Agarilytica rhodophyticola: one gene and its partner. The protein of the gene in region 1 interacts with the protein of each later gene in a pairwise test. Links are inferred from orthologs where the notes say so. Each region holds a gene or a part of one and is shown on either strand. Other genes may lie near its edges.

Region 1 (7,226 bases):
GTAAAATTGGGGGCTATAATAGGGCTTTTTACACAAAAGTACGATGCTTATAGTCCGCAATATTTACTATAAGGGACTATATTTGTGCAAATCTCAAATTTGATCCCCTCTATTTTAGACTCTGCTGCATGGAGTTAGTCCTAACATGGCTAAATAAAGAGGGCGACAATCTTGTAATTACTCTGCTAAACCCAATTATGATGTGTATTAAAACACCAATATACAAGCGGCTAGCAGTGAAAGGTGTGATGATTGTATTGAGCAATGTGGTTGTTGGAACCTGTTACAATGCTTTTGTTTTGCTGCTTTTACTATTTACATTAGCCGTCTTTTTATGGGTGTAAGGTGTACAATGTAGCCTAAAAGACTTAAAGATTGTCAGCTTACGTTCAGCATTAGATGTTTATATTGGCGCTAATAAGCCCCGTAGCCTAAATAAGCCCTTAGGGCCAAATTTTTTGATATTCGATGAGGAGAATAAAACTGTGAAGATGAAGTTCGCACTGCACTCGGTAATGTTAGGTATTTTTTTGCTATTTAGCAGTCTTGCAAACGCCGCAGACACAACCGAGCAAGCGAGTGCAAATGAACGTCCTGAGGCTACCCCTCATCAGGTCGTGGATAATGTCACTATTGAGCTTATGCAGGTCGTTAGTGGCGGTAAGAAAGCTTTAAAAGATAACCCTGAGAAATACTTTGCTGACGTGCGCAGAATCATGGAAAGTGCTGTTGATTTTAAATATATCGCTCGCAATGTTATGGGCGCAAAATATTGGAAATCTGCGTCAAAAGAGCAACGTGAGAAATTTATTGAGGTGTTTACCTCCGGGTTAGTTGAGACCTACGCCAAAGGTATGGCTAATTTTGCCGACTTTGAAATTAGTTTAGAAGCACCGAACAAGGCTAATGAAGGTAAGAAAAAAGTAGAGGTTGTCCAGAAATTTAAAGGTCCAAACGGTGTTAATCGAGTTTCTTACACCATGGGGCAACATAAAAGCGGTGCTTGGAAATTGATCAATGTGGTGCTTGATGGTGTCAACCTCGGTAAAACATTGCGTTCGCAGTTTTCCCAGTCTGTTGCTGAAACTGGTGGTGATCTTGATGCAGCGATTAGTAGCTGGAGCTGGAAAGGCTGATTTACCCTATGCAGTTTAGGTATTAGATATCGAAATAGATAAAGCGGGTGCGAAATGCCCGCTTTTTTATTAGTATAGCCACCAATTATTAGCGTCTAATGGGCGCTAATTTTTGCTGGTTTGACTTTTTATATTTCCCTACTTGGTATTGCAATGAATTCAGAACAAATAAAGTCTAAGCTTGAAGCTGCTATCGCTGATAGTCAGGTTGAAGTTTCAAGTGACGGTAGCCACGTTCAAGTAGTCGTGGTAAGCCCTGCTTTTGAGGGGCTCAATGCGGTTAAGAAACAACAGCTGGTATATGCAGCTTTGCAAGACGCTATTTCTAGTGGCGCTATCCATGCGGTACAAATGAAAACATACACCCCAGATGAATGGTCTAATCATCACGCCTAATGCGTGGCTCCATACTCACATTTAAAAATTTAAGCTGATAGATATTTCTCATGGATAAATTGATTATTCAAGGCGGTTCATGCATCAAGGGTGAGATTAGAATTTCTGGCTCAAAGAATTCGGCACTGCCTATTTTAGCTGCGACCTTGTTAGCCAGTGACCCGATACAGATATGCAATCTACCTCATCTGAATGATATTACTACTATGCTCGCTTTGATCCGCTGCATGGGTGTTGATGTCATCGTTGATGAAAAAATGTCTGTGGAAATTAACCCCAATACCATCAAAGAACTTGAAGCGCCTTATGAGCTTGTAAAAACAATGCGTGCCTCGATTTTGGTGTTGGGGCCTCTGCTGTCAAGATTTGGTGAAGCTAGAGTCTCGTTTCCCGGTGGTTGTGCCATAGGTAGCCGACCAGTTGATATACACCTTAGGGGGCTTGAAGCTATGGGGGCGGAGATCGAAGTAGATGGCGGATATATACATGCTAAAGCTCCGAATGGCCTCAAAGGTGCCCACTTCTATATGGAAACCGTTACTGTTGGCGGTACTGAAAACCTGCTGATGGCTGCAGTACTCGCCAAAGGCAAGACGGTTTTGGAAAATGCTGCTCGCGAACCAGAAGTTGTTGATTTAGCCGAGTGTCTGGTTGCAATGGGGGCTAAAATAGAAGGAATTGGCACCGATCATCTGGTAATCGAAGGTGTTGAAAAGCTCAATGGCTGTACTTTCTCCGTCATGCCAGATCGTATCGAAACGGGCACTTACTTAGTGGCAGCGGCAGCAACAGGAGGCAGCGTTACCTTGCGTGATACCCGCGCAGATATTCTAGAAGTTGTCTTACTCAAGCTAGAAGAAGCGGGGGCTGAAATTACCTCTGGCGAAGACTGGATCCGACTGGATATGCATGGCCGGCGACCTAAAGCTGTGAACCTTACTACTGCTCCTTACCCGGCCTTTCCCACTGATATGCAAGCGCAATTCACTGCAATGAATGCTGTTGCAGAAGGCACCTCTACAGTAACGGAAACGATTTTTGAAAATAGGCTGGTACAGACTCATGAGCTCAATCGTATGGGAGCTAATATTTCACTCAAGGGAAACACTGCCGTGGTAACGGGGGTCGAAAAATTAAAAAGTGCACCCGTGATGGCCTCGGATTTACGAGCCTCTGCCAGTCTTGTTATAGCGGGTATGGTTGCCGAAGGTGATACTGTGGTCGATCGAATTTATCATATTGACCGTGGCTATGAATGTATCGAAGAAAAGCTGCAGTTATTGGGAGTTAATATTCGCCGTGTGCCTGGTTAAAAAATATTCCCTCCAAAGCTACCGGAAAAGAAATTCAGGATAAAATAAGACAATGCCTCAATTAACCATCGCGCTTACTAAAGGGCGTATTTTAAAAGAAACATTACCCTTACTGGCTTCCGCTGGGATAGAGCCGCTAGAAGATATTGCTGCTAGCCGAAAGCTAACTTTTGAAACCAGTTCTCCCGATGTGAGGTTGTTGATTCTACGGGGTAGTGATGTGCCAACCTATGTTGAATTTGGCGCGGCCGATGTCGGCGTTTCAGGTAAAGATACGCTGATCGAACATGGCGATAGTGCATTTTATGAGCCATTAGATCTGAAAATTTCTCGTTGTCGACTAATGACTGCAGGCATCGTGGGTAAAAGCCTGCCTGCTGGAAGAATTCGTGTCGCCACCAAGTATACAAATCTAGCTAAGCGTTACTATGCCGGTAAGGGCCGTCAGGTGGATTTAATTAAACTTTACGGCGCTATGGAACTCGCTCCGCTGATGTCACTGGCAGATGAAATTGTCGATATCGTCGATACAGGTAACACCTTAAAAGCTAATGGTTTGGAGGCGCGCGATACTATTGCTGAAATCAGTTCGCGACTCATTGTTAATAAAGCATCGATGAAAATGAAGCATCAGCAAATCGAGGCACTTATCGATGCTATTAGCGCGGCAGTAAAAGAACGGGAAGAGGCGGCTTAGAAATGAGCGACTTGATTCGTATGTTAAATGCCTCCGATGAGAGCTTTGATAGACAACTTTCCGATTTACTTGCTTGGGAAGAAGAAAGTAATGACGAGGTAGTGACAACAGTTAAAGAGATTTTACGTGATATTCAAAGACGTGGTGATAAAGCACTAGTCGAGTATACAGAGCGCTTTGACCGCCGCAGTTTGAATACTGTCTCAGATGTCATCATAGAAAAACAGCAGGTTCATGAGGCTCTGCAGCGGATTCCTGTTGAGCAAAGAGCTGCTTTGCAAGATGCCGCTGAGCGTATTGCAAGCTATCATGAACATCAGAAGCAAGCTTCATGGCAATATACAGAAGCTAATGGCACGATGTTGGGCCAGAAAGTAACGCCATTAGATCGTGTTGGTTTATATGCACCGGGAGGTAAAGCGGCTTATCCTTCTTCTGTGTTGATGGCGGCCATTCCTGCTAAAGTAGCCGGTGTTGAAGATGTTGTATTAGTAACCCCCACACCGGAAGGTAAGGTTAACGATATTGTTTTAGCTGCGGCAGCAGTGGCTGGTATTGATCGGGTTTATACTATTGGTGGCGCACAGGCAATTGGTGCATTGGCCTACGGCACAGAAACTATCCCTAAAGTCGATAAAATTGTTGGTCCAGGCAATATCTATGTCGCCACGGCGAAGCGGGAAGTGTTTGGCCGTGTGGATATTGATATGATCGCCGGCCCGTCAGAGATTCTTGTTATCAGCGATGGTTCTACCGATCCGGACTGGATTGCCATGGATTTATTTTCACAGGCTGAGCATGATGAGCAAGCGCAAGCGATTTTACTCTGCACCGACTCTGCATTTGCTAAGTCTGTGTATGCTAGTATTGAAAAACTTTTACCGACCCTGGAGCGTCAGGATATTGCTGCTGTGTCATTAAAAAGCCGTGGTGCAATCATCAAGGTGGACGGCCTAGATAATGCGCTAGAAATTGCCAACCGCATCGCGCCTGAGCATTTGGAATTATCTATTGAACAACCGCTGGCAGCAGTCGATAAAATTCGTCATGCAGGAGCGATCTTTATCGGGCCTTATACCTCTGAATCTTTAGGAGATTACTGTGCTGGGCCCAACCATGTCCTACCTACATCTGGCACTGCGAGGTTCTCATCTCCGCTAGGTGTCTACGATTATGTCAAACGATCTTCTCTTATTCATGTATCTGCTGAAGGTGCGGATGAGCTTGGACGAATTGCATCTGTACTTGCCCGAGGTGAATCTTTAGAGGCTCATGCGCGCGCTGCGGAATATCGAATTAAAAAATAAATGATAATTAAGGTAGACCATCTTCTGCCTTAATCTGTTTTTTTCATTAAAGTTCTATTCACGTTTTATCCAACCAACATAATAAATAAGTTGACTTTGAATCCGTTCAAAAAGATATTTTATTATTTTTACAATACATCACAAATGTTAGAAAATTTTGGTGTAATACCAAGACAAACCCTTGATAGAAAATAGATAACATGTTTTTTATGTTAGTCGTCTCTATATTTATCGCGAGAATTTTTCGCAGGTAAATAATATGAATGGTTTAAAATTTTTCTCTCTTGTTCTCACGGCGTTACTCTTGTGTTCTTGTAACGGTTCAGGTGGAAATTCTGACGACTCTTCAGCCAGTGATACACCTGAGAATCAATCCGATATAATAGAACTTCTAGTATTTGGGAGAAAAGCATATGTTCTTCAATTTGATAAACGCACTCTTAAATTTAATGAAGCAGTCGAAGTGTCTGATGATTCAGTAGGCTCTTATGGTATCTTAGATAGTCAAAATAGAATATATGCAGCAACAGCTGGAGTAACGAGCAATAAATGGGTCGAAAACGAGTTTCTACAAATTAGTCACCAGCGCGGTATTGGCGATAATAATGGTTATATCTCTCTTAGCAAAAATGAAGATAAATTGGCAGTGTCAAGCTTTGCTACAGGCAATATATCTCTATTTAGTATCGATAAAGAAAGCGGTGCAATCAAAGATGATTCTGTGGTGATTTCCCGAAGTATAGAATCGAGAGCTCACTGGGTTCAATGGGGACCTTCAGGAAATAATATTTATGCCATTTACCATGGCGAAGGCAAAATTACCCGACATAGTTATGATGTGCAGAAAGGGCAAGTTGATCTAATATCTAATGTTGTTTTTCAGGAGGATAGTGGTGCCGCAACTCGTTTAAGACATATGGCTTTTCATCCTGGTAAGCCAAACTTTGTGTATATCGTTGCTGAAGGAAGCAATGAAATTATTTTTACTGAAGTTTCTGAATTGAACGGTCAGTTTATTGAAAGGCAGAGGATTAGCACATTACCAAGTAGCTTTACTGATAATAATACCGCAGCTCATATACAAATTTCAAAAGACGGTAATAACCTCTACGTATCTAATCGAGGCCACGATAGTATTGCTGTTTTCAATATTGATGCTAATGGTGAACTGTCTCTTATTGAGCATGAGACGGCGAATATTAATAGGCCTCGTTTCTTCCTATTACTTGACGATGAGAAGCTGTTATTCACCGCTAATCAAAGAGGTGGAAGTATTGTCGCAACTTCTGTTGGGTTAGCTGGAGAGCTTGATATTTTGGATGTTTCCTCTGACGTTGTGTTGAATGGCTCAAGATTTATTGCCAAGTTACCCTAGGCTGTGTTTATACTCAGATCGGTTGAGAGCTCCCAATTTAATAGGCTTGCACAGAAGCTAAGTGGTGTAGGTATAGTCCTCATACTACTATAAGGACTATATTCCTTTCATCACTCATTTCATCTGCTAAATCTATAGCAATAGCTTAAAAACTCGCGCCTACCCAAAACCAAACTTTATCGGTATCAACTCGTCCACCAGGGCCGTCAGCGTCGCTATAAAACGCAGCTCTTAAACCAAAGTTGTAGTGTTTTGCAAACTTTCTTTTATATTCAAAGTCTACTTCATCTCCGAGATCATCATTAGGAGCAGATTCGTCAGTAGAAAAGTTGTGGTATCTAATAATCCAAGCCCCTTGAAATAATTTGCCGCCTATACTTATCGCGGTATCTTCAAGACCTTGGGTGGGGGTAGCAAGAAATAAATCTGCCCAACCATTAAACTTATGTAATGTTGCCAAAGGAGTGCTAAAACCATAATTGCCGTTGTCAGATCCTAGTAACTCGTAAGAGCCCTTTACTGTTACAGGGCCAAAATTATAGCCGAGTTCTGCCATAATATAATTTGCATCAGCTTCTATTGTGCCCGCTTCAAAAGATTGACTGGCAAGCTCAGCTATGTAGCTCCACTTTCCATTTTGGCCATTAAAACGAAGGCCAAAGGTATCATAAGTGGTATCAAGTGCATTATCTTGTTCTAGTAAATATGCATAGCCTGTAATGGTTCCAATAGGGGTCTTATAGGCTGCATGCAGCAAATGGTCATTTGAATCTTGATCCGCTGCTTCAGCAAAAATTCTATTTCGTTTATTGATATAATTGTAATTAAGTGAGAGGTTTTTGTTTGGCTTTAAGTTAAATGAAGCGCCATCAAAAGTTTGACGGTCTTGCCGCCACCCTACGTGACCTATAAAACGATGGTTATCAAATACCATTACTTGTCGACCAACCTTCGCAGTAAATGAACCATTCGAATATTGTAAAAAACCTTGGTCTAATTCAG
Region 2 (7,517 bases), 4.7 Mb from region 1 along the record:
TACAGATTTAAATGTTAAATTGAGTATTGGTATTACGTTATTTGCATTCGTTTCGTTCTATTTATTTTATTTGCCATTGGTCATTAGCAGGTAAATCGACAAAGTTAAACGCTTAAATTCCTACAAATTTTTAACTGCAAATACTAACTATGACAATCGGCAAAGATCCTGTTCTTTTGTTGTTATCTCGAATGCTTATTTTCGTTTTAATAGATGGTACTGCTTGCATTATTACTTTATTCACAAAGCAAAGGTGTGACGCAAAACAACTTTTTATGGCGTAACAATGCTTCTTTATATAAGGATAGCCTATTCTTCGGCAAAACACCATATGTAGGGGTTTCTCAAGGCTTGAATACAAGATAATGCGGTTTTTGTGTTATTGCAAGGTGGCTTATTTGGGAGTTACTTGTGGATAAAGTGTGAATATATTATGCATGAAGTAGTTACTTACTTTGTGCGCCCCATCTCGTCCCAGTTAATCAAAACGTGGACGCAATGGTGGCACTGTATAATATTTTTTTATTTATTTTTATATTGTTTATAGCGAAATTTTAAAAGAATACGAGCTAGCACAAAGAGCTAAAATAACAAGTGGTATTGGGGATTTTTAATAGGGACTTAATAATCGTCCCTAACTGTTTTGTAACAGAAATAGCAGCAAAGCTTTTTGTGCATGTAAGCGGTTTTCTGCTTCATCCCAAACCAAAGATTTGCTGTCATCTTCTAATAATTCTGTGCTGACTTCTTCACCACGGTGAGCGGGTAAACAGTGCATAAATACTGCGTCATTGTGCGCGTAACTCATTAACTCGTGATTGACTTGGTAGTTAGAAAATTTTTCTATGCGGGCTTGTTGTTGTTGTTCCTGTCCCATACTTGCCCATACATCTGTCACCACCCAATCTGCATCTTTTACCGCTTGCACAGGATCGTTAAAAATTTGTACACGATCTTTATTCTCTGCCACTAGCTCTGGATTTGGAGCAAAACCTTCTGGGCAAGCAATTTTGAGTTCGAAATCCCATTGGCGAGCGGCATTTATATACGACTGACACATGTTATTACCATCTCCTACCCAAGTTACCGTTTTGCCTTGTGGGCTGCCTCTGTGTTCCACATAGGTTTGTACATCGGCGAGCAATTGACAGGGGTGATAGCTATCTGTCAAAGCGTTAATAATGGGTACTTTGGAGTACTCAGCAAAGCGTTCAATGGCCTGATGATCGAACGTTCTAATCATGATGATATCGACCATGCGTGATAATACGCGAGCAGAGTCTTCGATGGGTTCACCGCGGCCCAGTTGAGTATCCTTAGGGGATAAGAATATGGAGCCGCCACCAAGCTGTAACATGCCTGCTTCAAAAGATACACGTGTGCGGGTGGAAGACTTTTCAAAAATTTTCCCCAGCACTTTGTTTTTTAATGGCTCAAAAATCTTTCCCGACTTGTATTCGCGTTTTAACTTTATGGCTTCTTCAATAAGAGTATGTAGTTCAGCTGCGCTGCAATCTAATAATGTTAAAAAATGTCGAGTAGCCATGATAATAAACCTGGTTAAAAAGTGAAAAGGTTGCCATAAAACTTGTTGAAGGATTAAAGTGACTCGATCAGCTCACAGACAGTGTCAATGATTACCTGGGCTTGTTGCTGATCAATAATTAGAGGGGGGAGCAACCTAATGGTATTGCCCGCCGCTATGTTAATAAGTAAATGACGTTGTGTTGCTTTACTCACTAGATCACTGCATTCGTGATCTAATTCGATACCCAGCATCAGGCCTAAGCCCCGAATATCTTTCACATGTGTATTGCCTTCCAGGCGGTCTGTGAAAGCTTGCTTTAGGAAGGTACCCATATCCTCGGCATGCTTAATGAGGCCGTCATCGATTAGTGTTTGCACTACAGCCAAAGCGGTATTAGTGGCTAAAGGATTACCACCAAAAGTAGAGCCATGATTACCTGGTTGCAAAATATCGGTCGCAGCTCCTTGTACCAGGCATGCGCCGATAGGAACGCCATTCCCCAAACCCTTTGCTGTGGTGAGAACGTCGGGTAGCACATTGCTGTGCTGACAGGCGAAATACTTACCTGTGCGGCCATTACCTGTTTGAATCTCATCGATAATTAGAAGCCAGTTATTCTGGTCGCAGAGTGAGCGTAAATCTTTGAGATAGTCTTCATCTGGCACATGAACACCGCCTTCGCCTTGCACCGGTTCCACCATAACTGCCACAGTATTAGCATTGGCGACTTCTTTGACTGCCGCTAGATTGTTATAGGGAACGTGTGTAAAGCCTGAGAGTAGGGGAGCAAATCCTTGCTTAACTTTTGGATTGCCGGTGGCGGTTAGCGTCGCCATTGTTCTGCCATGAAAGCTCCCGGTGGTGGTGATGATCTCGGGTGATCCGATACCGCGCTCTTGGCCGTATTTACGAGCAATCTTTATTGCTGCCTCATTGGCTTCTGCGCCTGAGTTAGAAAAGAAGACTTTGTCCATACCTGATATATCGATAAGCGCTTTTCCCAGTCGCTGTTGAGGTTCGATATTGTACAAATTAGAACAGTGGATAAGGGTTTTGGCTTGTTGACAAATTGCGTCGGTGACTTTGGGATGATTATGGCCAAGACCGCATACGGCAATGCCGGCTACGGCATCAAGATAGCGCTTACCTTCGCTGTCCCATACATAGGCACCGTCGCCTCTGACTAGCGTGATGTCTCGCTCACCATAGGTATTAATAAGCGCAGATCCTGACATGTATTGCTCCTATTTTACGTATTATTTACGTGCGTTATGTCGGTCTTACATAAGTTATACAAGTTACATAAGATATAAAAATTGTTTCAAAAGATTTGCCATAGCAGCAACTAAGCTGCAACAAATAACCGAAGCCGCTATTGAGTTTATTCAGCATTCTATAAATAAATGCAGATTTTTCAAAGCGTTGAAGCATAGATTGCTATGTTGTCCAGCGACTAGAGAGTATTACCGTTCAGGTAGCTGACGCTTAATGAATTGCCTTATTTAGTTGTTATTTCTCAGACAGCCGTATTTGTAGGAATAATTTTCTTTAACTAAACGCCTAAGCTAGGATAGAATGGCGAATAGTTGAGTAAATAGCTCGGTTTTTGTTGTACGAAAATAAAATTGTAAATTTTGCAAACGTAAGTAGCGCAAATGCTACATATATAGTCAAACAAATAGCTAAACAAACCGAGATACGAGTAATAAGCGAGGTTTTGCCACCATGGACATCATGGATACTATCAAGAAACAAATCGAAGAAAACCCTATCATCCTTTACATGAAAGGGTCTCCAAATGCCCCCCAGTGCGGTTTTTCACAAAGAGCTACCCAAGCAATTATGGCGTGCGGCCAGCGCTTTGCCTATGTTGATATTCTATCTAACCCTGATATCCGAACTAACTTACCAAAGTACGCAAATTGGCCAACCTTTCCACAGCTTTGGGTAAATGGTGAATTAGTCGGTGGCTGTGACATTATTACTGAGATGTATGAAAATGGTGAACTCAAAACACTAATCGATTCAGTCGATATTGAAAGCTCTGATAACAATTCATAACGTAGCTTCAGGCACGATGCATATTCGCTAGTGCCTAGGTTCATATCCTATATTTAGTCCAAGCCTTGTCTGTATTTTGTTCAAAATATGCCGTTGAGTTGTCTGTTTGGTATAAAAAAGAAACAATAACTGCATTCAAGGTTGCCAGTTTAATGTGTGGGCTACTAAAGCACGTGGCTTTTAAGCTATTATTTTACCTATAACTGCCAGCTGTTCACGGCGGGTTTTTTTCTACACGTTTTATAACTACGGTGCTTTTGATTAAATCTATGACATTTATGCCCAAGCAGATAATTTGGTAGCCCTTGATGTCGCTGAATATTCCTGGATATAAAATTCTTCGTACTCTTGGCCGTGGTGGTATGGCGACTGTATATCTTGCGGTACAAGAAATCTTTGAGCGCGAAGTCGCGCTTAAAGTGATGTCGAAGGCTTTAGCTGAAGATCCCAATTTTGGCCAGCGTTTTTTTCGTGAGGCAAAAATTGTGAGTAAGCTGGTGCATCCCAATATCGTGACGGTTCACGATGTTGGAATGCATGACGGCTATTGCTATCTCTCAATGGAATATATAGATGGCAAAGACTTAAAGCATGTGGGGCGGCGCTTAAGTCTGCGCGAAAAAATGGAAATGATTAAGGATATAACCAAGGCCCTGGATTACGCCGGTGGTAAAGGCTATGTGCATCGCGATATAAAGCCAGAAAACATTATGTTCCATTCGTCGGATGGGCGTGCCGTACTTATGGATTTCGGTATCGCACGCACAGCGGAGTCCGATACCATGGTGACTCAAGTTGGCACTGCGATTGGCACACCTCACTATATGAGCCCGGAGCAAGCGAAGGGCAAAAATGTAGATTCTCGTTCTGATATTTATAGTTTAGGCGTAGTGTTTTATAAAGTGTTGGCTGGAAAAGTACCATATGATGCTGAGTCCGCCGTAGCTATTGGTATTAAACACATTACCGAGCCTGTTCCGACACTCCCTAAAATATATGCAGGTCTGCAGCCTATCCTCGATCAGATGATGGCGAAGGATGTGAATAAACGTTATCAGAACGCTAAAGCATTAATGGCCGACTTAGAAAGCATCGATATTGATACCATTGAGCATGCAGCCACGTTTGCTCTACAAGCGTCGGTGGCTCGTAGCAATGCAGACGAGGAAATGACAACTCTTAGCCATACTGGTGATGAGAAGGCTGAGGCTTTTGAAGTCGATGATGACCACATTAGTATGGTGGATGCTTTTCCTGACTACAATGTTGCCAATGAAAACCTGAACGATGAAAAGAAAGCTGTTCTGCCTTGGTTTGTAGCCGCTATATTTGTTATGTCGGTGATAGTGGTTTTTACCCATTTTAAAAAGCCTGAACTATTCGAGCCCTGGTTGAGTCACGTAATGGGTGAGACAGCGATTGTCTCTGACGGACAACAACAGCAGAACGTAGGTCAAAATCCAAATAATGTTAATTCAACTCCCAAGCTGGCGGCTGCTTCTCCTGCACTAAGTGACCCCACTTCGACATATAATGATCCGACTTTATTGCCACCTTTATACGAGCCTGACGAGCCGATTATCCCCTCAAGTGATGAAACAAGCAGCGCTAATGTAGGCGAGGAAATTGTTACTGATAACGTAACTAACGTAGTGGATGATGCCGGGTTGGCGGCTAACCTCGAACAGGAGAAACAAGCACAAATAGCGGCGTTAAGTAACAAGATAAATCAACTAGCAGAAGCTTATACGAGCGATGATATTTACTTAAGTGAGATTGTTTCAACGTTTCGTAAAATTATGGCATTAGTACCGCCTGAGCATGCGGCGGTTGAACGATTTGCTGCATTTAAGCAAAGTGAGATCGATAGATTAATGCTACATGCGAGTAAGAATGGAAGTTCCACACAGCTAGATACACGCATTAAACAACTGCAATCACTTTTTCCTGAAGAGGACGAGGTAGTTTTTACTGATATAAAAGACCTTGCAAAAAAACGAAAACGAGTGATGAGTTTAATTCTAGAAGCTGAAGCGTATTTAAATCAGAATAATATTACTAAACCTGTTGGTCGTAACGCACTTGATAGTTATGAAAAAGCCCTTGCTCTCGACGCTGAAAACGAACAAGCGCTAGAAGGTAAAAAACAAATCTCAAGACGTTTATCCAACTTGGCAGAAAAACGTTATAAAAACAATAAAGCCAGTGAAGCGTTAAAGCTGATTGAAAACGCATTAAATATCGATGCGGATAATCAACATGCCAAACGTATAAGAACAGACATTATGTCCACTGTGGACAGGGAAACAACTATTGCCAAGTTACTGGCCAGCGCAGATTCAAAAATTGCTAAAAAGGAACTATTTTCTCCTTCAGAGAAAGCCGCTTTTCATGATTTACAGAGCGTTCTCAGATTAGACCCTGATAACGCCACAGCAAAAGACGAGCTGGAAAGAGTTGTCGACGAACTATCCGCTAAAATATGGCAGTTGGTGGGCGATGAGCAGTATCTACAAGCAAAAGAAGCGATGCGTGCTCCATTGACTGAATTTGGCGATCATGAGCGAGTGAAGTCTCTTGCTCTGGCTCTCGACGAAGTTATTGGTGAAAAAATTATTAATGCTCAGCCCAAGATTGGTGGTATGACAATTAGGCGTGAGCCAATTGAAAGTGTTAACGGCGAGTATTCAAAAGTAGCAGCCAATGACCGTACAATATTTTTAGGTTTTCGTTACGAAAATTTTCAAACCACAACGACTGTCATCCAAGCAGTCTTAATGGATGGCGGCAAGCAAGTTCAAATAGCCCAAGTGCCTGTTGTTTTAGAGGGTACAGAGGGTGAATCTATATTTCGTATTGATCGTCCTGTGGATGGTTTTCCCGCTGGTGTTTATTCAATTGAAATGCGTCTCGGTTCTGAAACATTGAACTCCTCGATTTTCAAGGTAGAATAGTTTCTTCAATTGATACCCTGTCAGCCTACTTGGCAACAAGATGTAAGCATACATCTTCATTGAAATACCTTTGTGTACATTATTTTGATGGGGTAATAACTTATTTTGATCTTTATTAATTGCTAGCTGGTTTTAAGGAAAGACAATGTTGCCTCGTTTTTTTGCATTGAGTATGTGTATCGCTTTAGCCGGGTGTGAAATCACACCTGAAGTTCAGGATTTGATGGACAAAAATAGCACACTTGAGACCCAGCTTAAGGAAGCGAATCAACAAATTAGTAGTTTAGAGTCAGAACAGACTATTTTGGCCGCAGACAATACTGAACTGAAAAGAGTAATGGCAATACTCGATACCGAAAAAAGTTCACGTGTTCAAGAGTCATCTGGGCTGCGTATGCAAATTCGTAAATTTACTCAAAAACAAATTGATCAATTAAAAGAATTTTTAGTGCTGAGTGATTTACTGGATTATGTCGGTGAAGAGCTGTTTGACCGCACTAAAATTGATGCTACTGCCGCTGTGTTAGTCGACCTTGCGAATCCGATCCCCAGACGAGGCACACTTATTGGTGTCAGTGGCCATTTCTCACGGTCAACAGATTTTTCTATCCATATTTTGCGTCCGGTAGGTAACCGTTACGTAGTCATTTGGCAAAGCCCGAGTGTAACTGCGAAAGGAGAGGGGTTTGAGCGTTTCCGTTTTCCTCTTTCTGTTGGTATCGAGAAAGGCGACGTGATTGCCTATGATTTTCCAGCAACTGTGGGGGTGAAGTACGATAATGGTACAGGACAAACCTTGTTATCGAAAAAAAGCTTTATGCTGGGGGCATCAGTAGCGGTGTCTTCGCTGAAGTATGCTAGCGATAAGCGTGCTTACTCCTTAGGCGTTAGCGCTATCCTGGAGTAATTAGTATTTGCTTCTTTGAATATCGTTTGGCGTATTATTATGCCTGAGACTGCTAGCAGCCCAGGCA

What was found.
Region 2: the proteins of BVC89_RS03985 (region 1) and grxD interact in binary tests that used the Escherichia coli proteins (3 or more experiments, as listed by UniProt). The link is inferred for Agarilytica rhodophyticola from one-to-one orthologs.

What each region holds. Positions count from the first base shown.
Region 1 is NZ_CP020038.1:935,490-942,715, forward strand. Bases 244-2,910 are described here. They hold BVC89_RS03985 (BolA family protein), read left to right. Parts: upstream 244-1,289; coding sequence 1,290-1,532; downstream 1,533-2,910. Other genes in these bases: BVC89_RS03980 (MlaC/ttg2D family ABC transporter substrate-binding protein), read left to right, coding at 492-1,136; murA (UDP-N-acetylglucosamine 1-carboxyvinyltransferase), read left to right, coding at 1,583-2,845; hisG (ATP phosphoribosyltransferase), read left to right, coding at 2,898-2,910. Also shown: more of hisG, read left to right, coding at 2,911-3,542; hisD (histidinol dehydrogenase), read left to right, coding at 3,545-4,849; BVC89_RS04005 (lactonase family protein), read left to right, coding at 5,109-6,224; BVC89_RS04010 (alginate export family protein), read right to left, coding at 6,370-7,226. UniProt on the Escherichia coli protein: Involved in cell resistance against acid stress.
Region 2 is NZ_CP020038.1:5,641,331-5,648,847, reverse strand. Bases 1,964-4,921 are described here. They hold grxD (Grx4 family monothiol glutaredoxin), read left to right. Parts: upstream 1,964-3,253; coding sequence 3,254-3,589; downstream 3,590-4,921. Other genes in these bases: BVC89_RS23430 (serine/threonine-protein kinase), read left to right, coding at 3,898-4,921; BVC89_RS23440 (acetylornithine transaminase), read right to left, coding at 1,964-2,763. In the rest of the region: argF (ornithine carbamoyltransferase), read right to left, coding at 635-1,546; more of BVC89_RS23440, read right to left, coding at 1,600-1,963; more of BVC89_RS23430, read left to right, coding at 4,922-6,543; BVC89_RS23425 (hypothetical protein), read left to right, coding at 6,689-7,450. UniProt on the Escherichia coli protein: Monothiol glutaredoxin involved in the biogenesis of iron-sulfur clusters.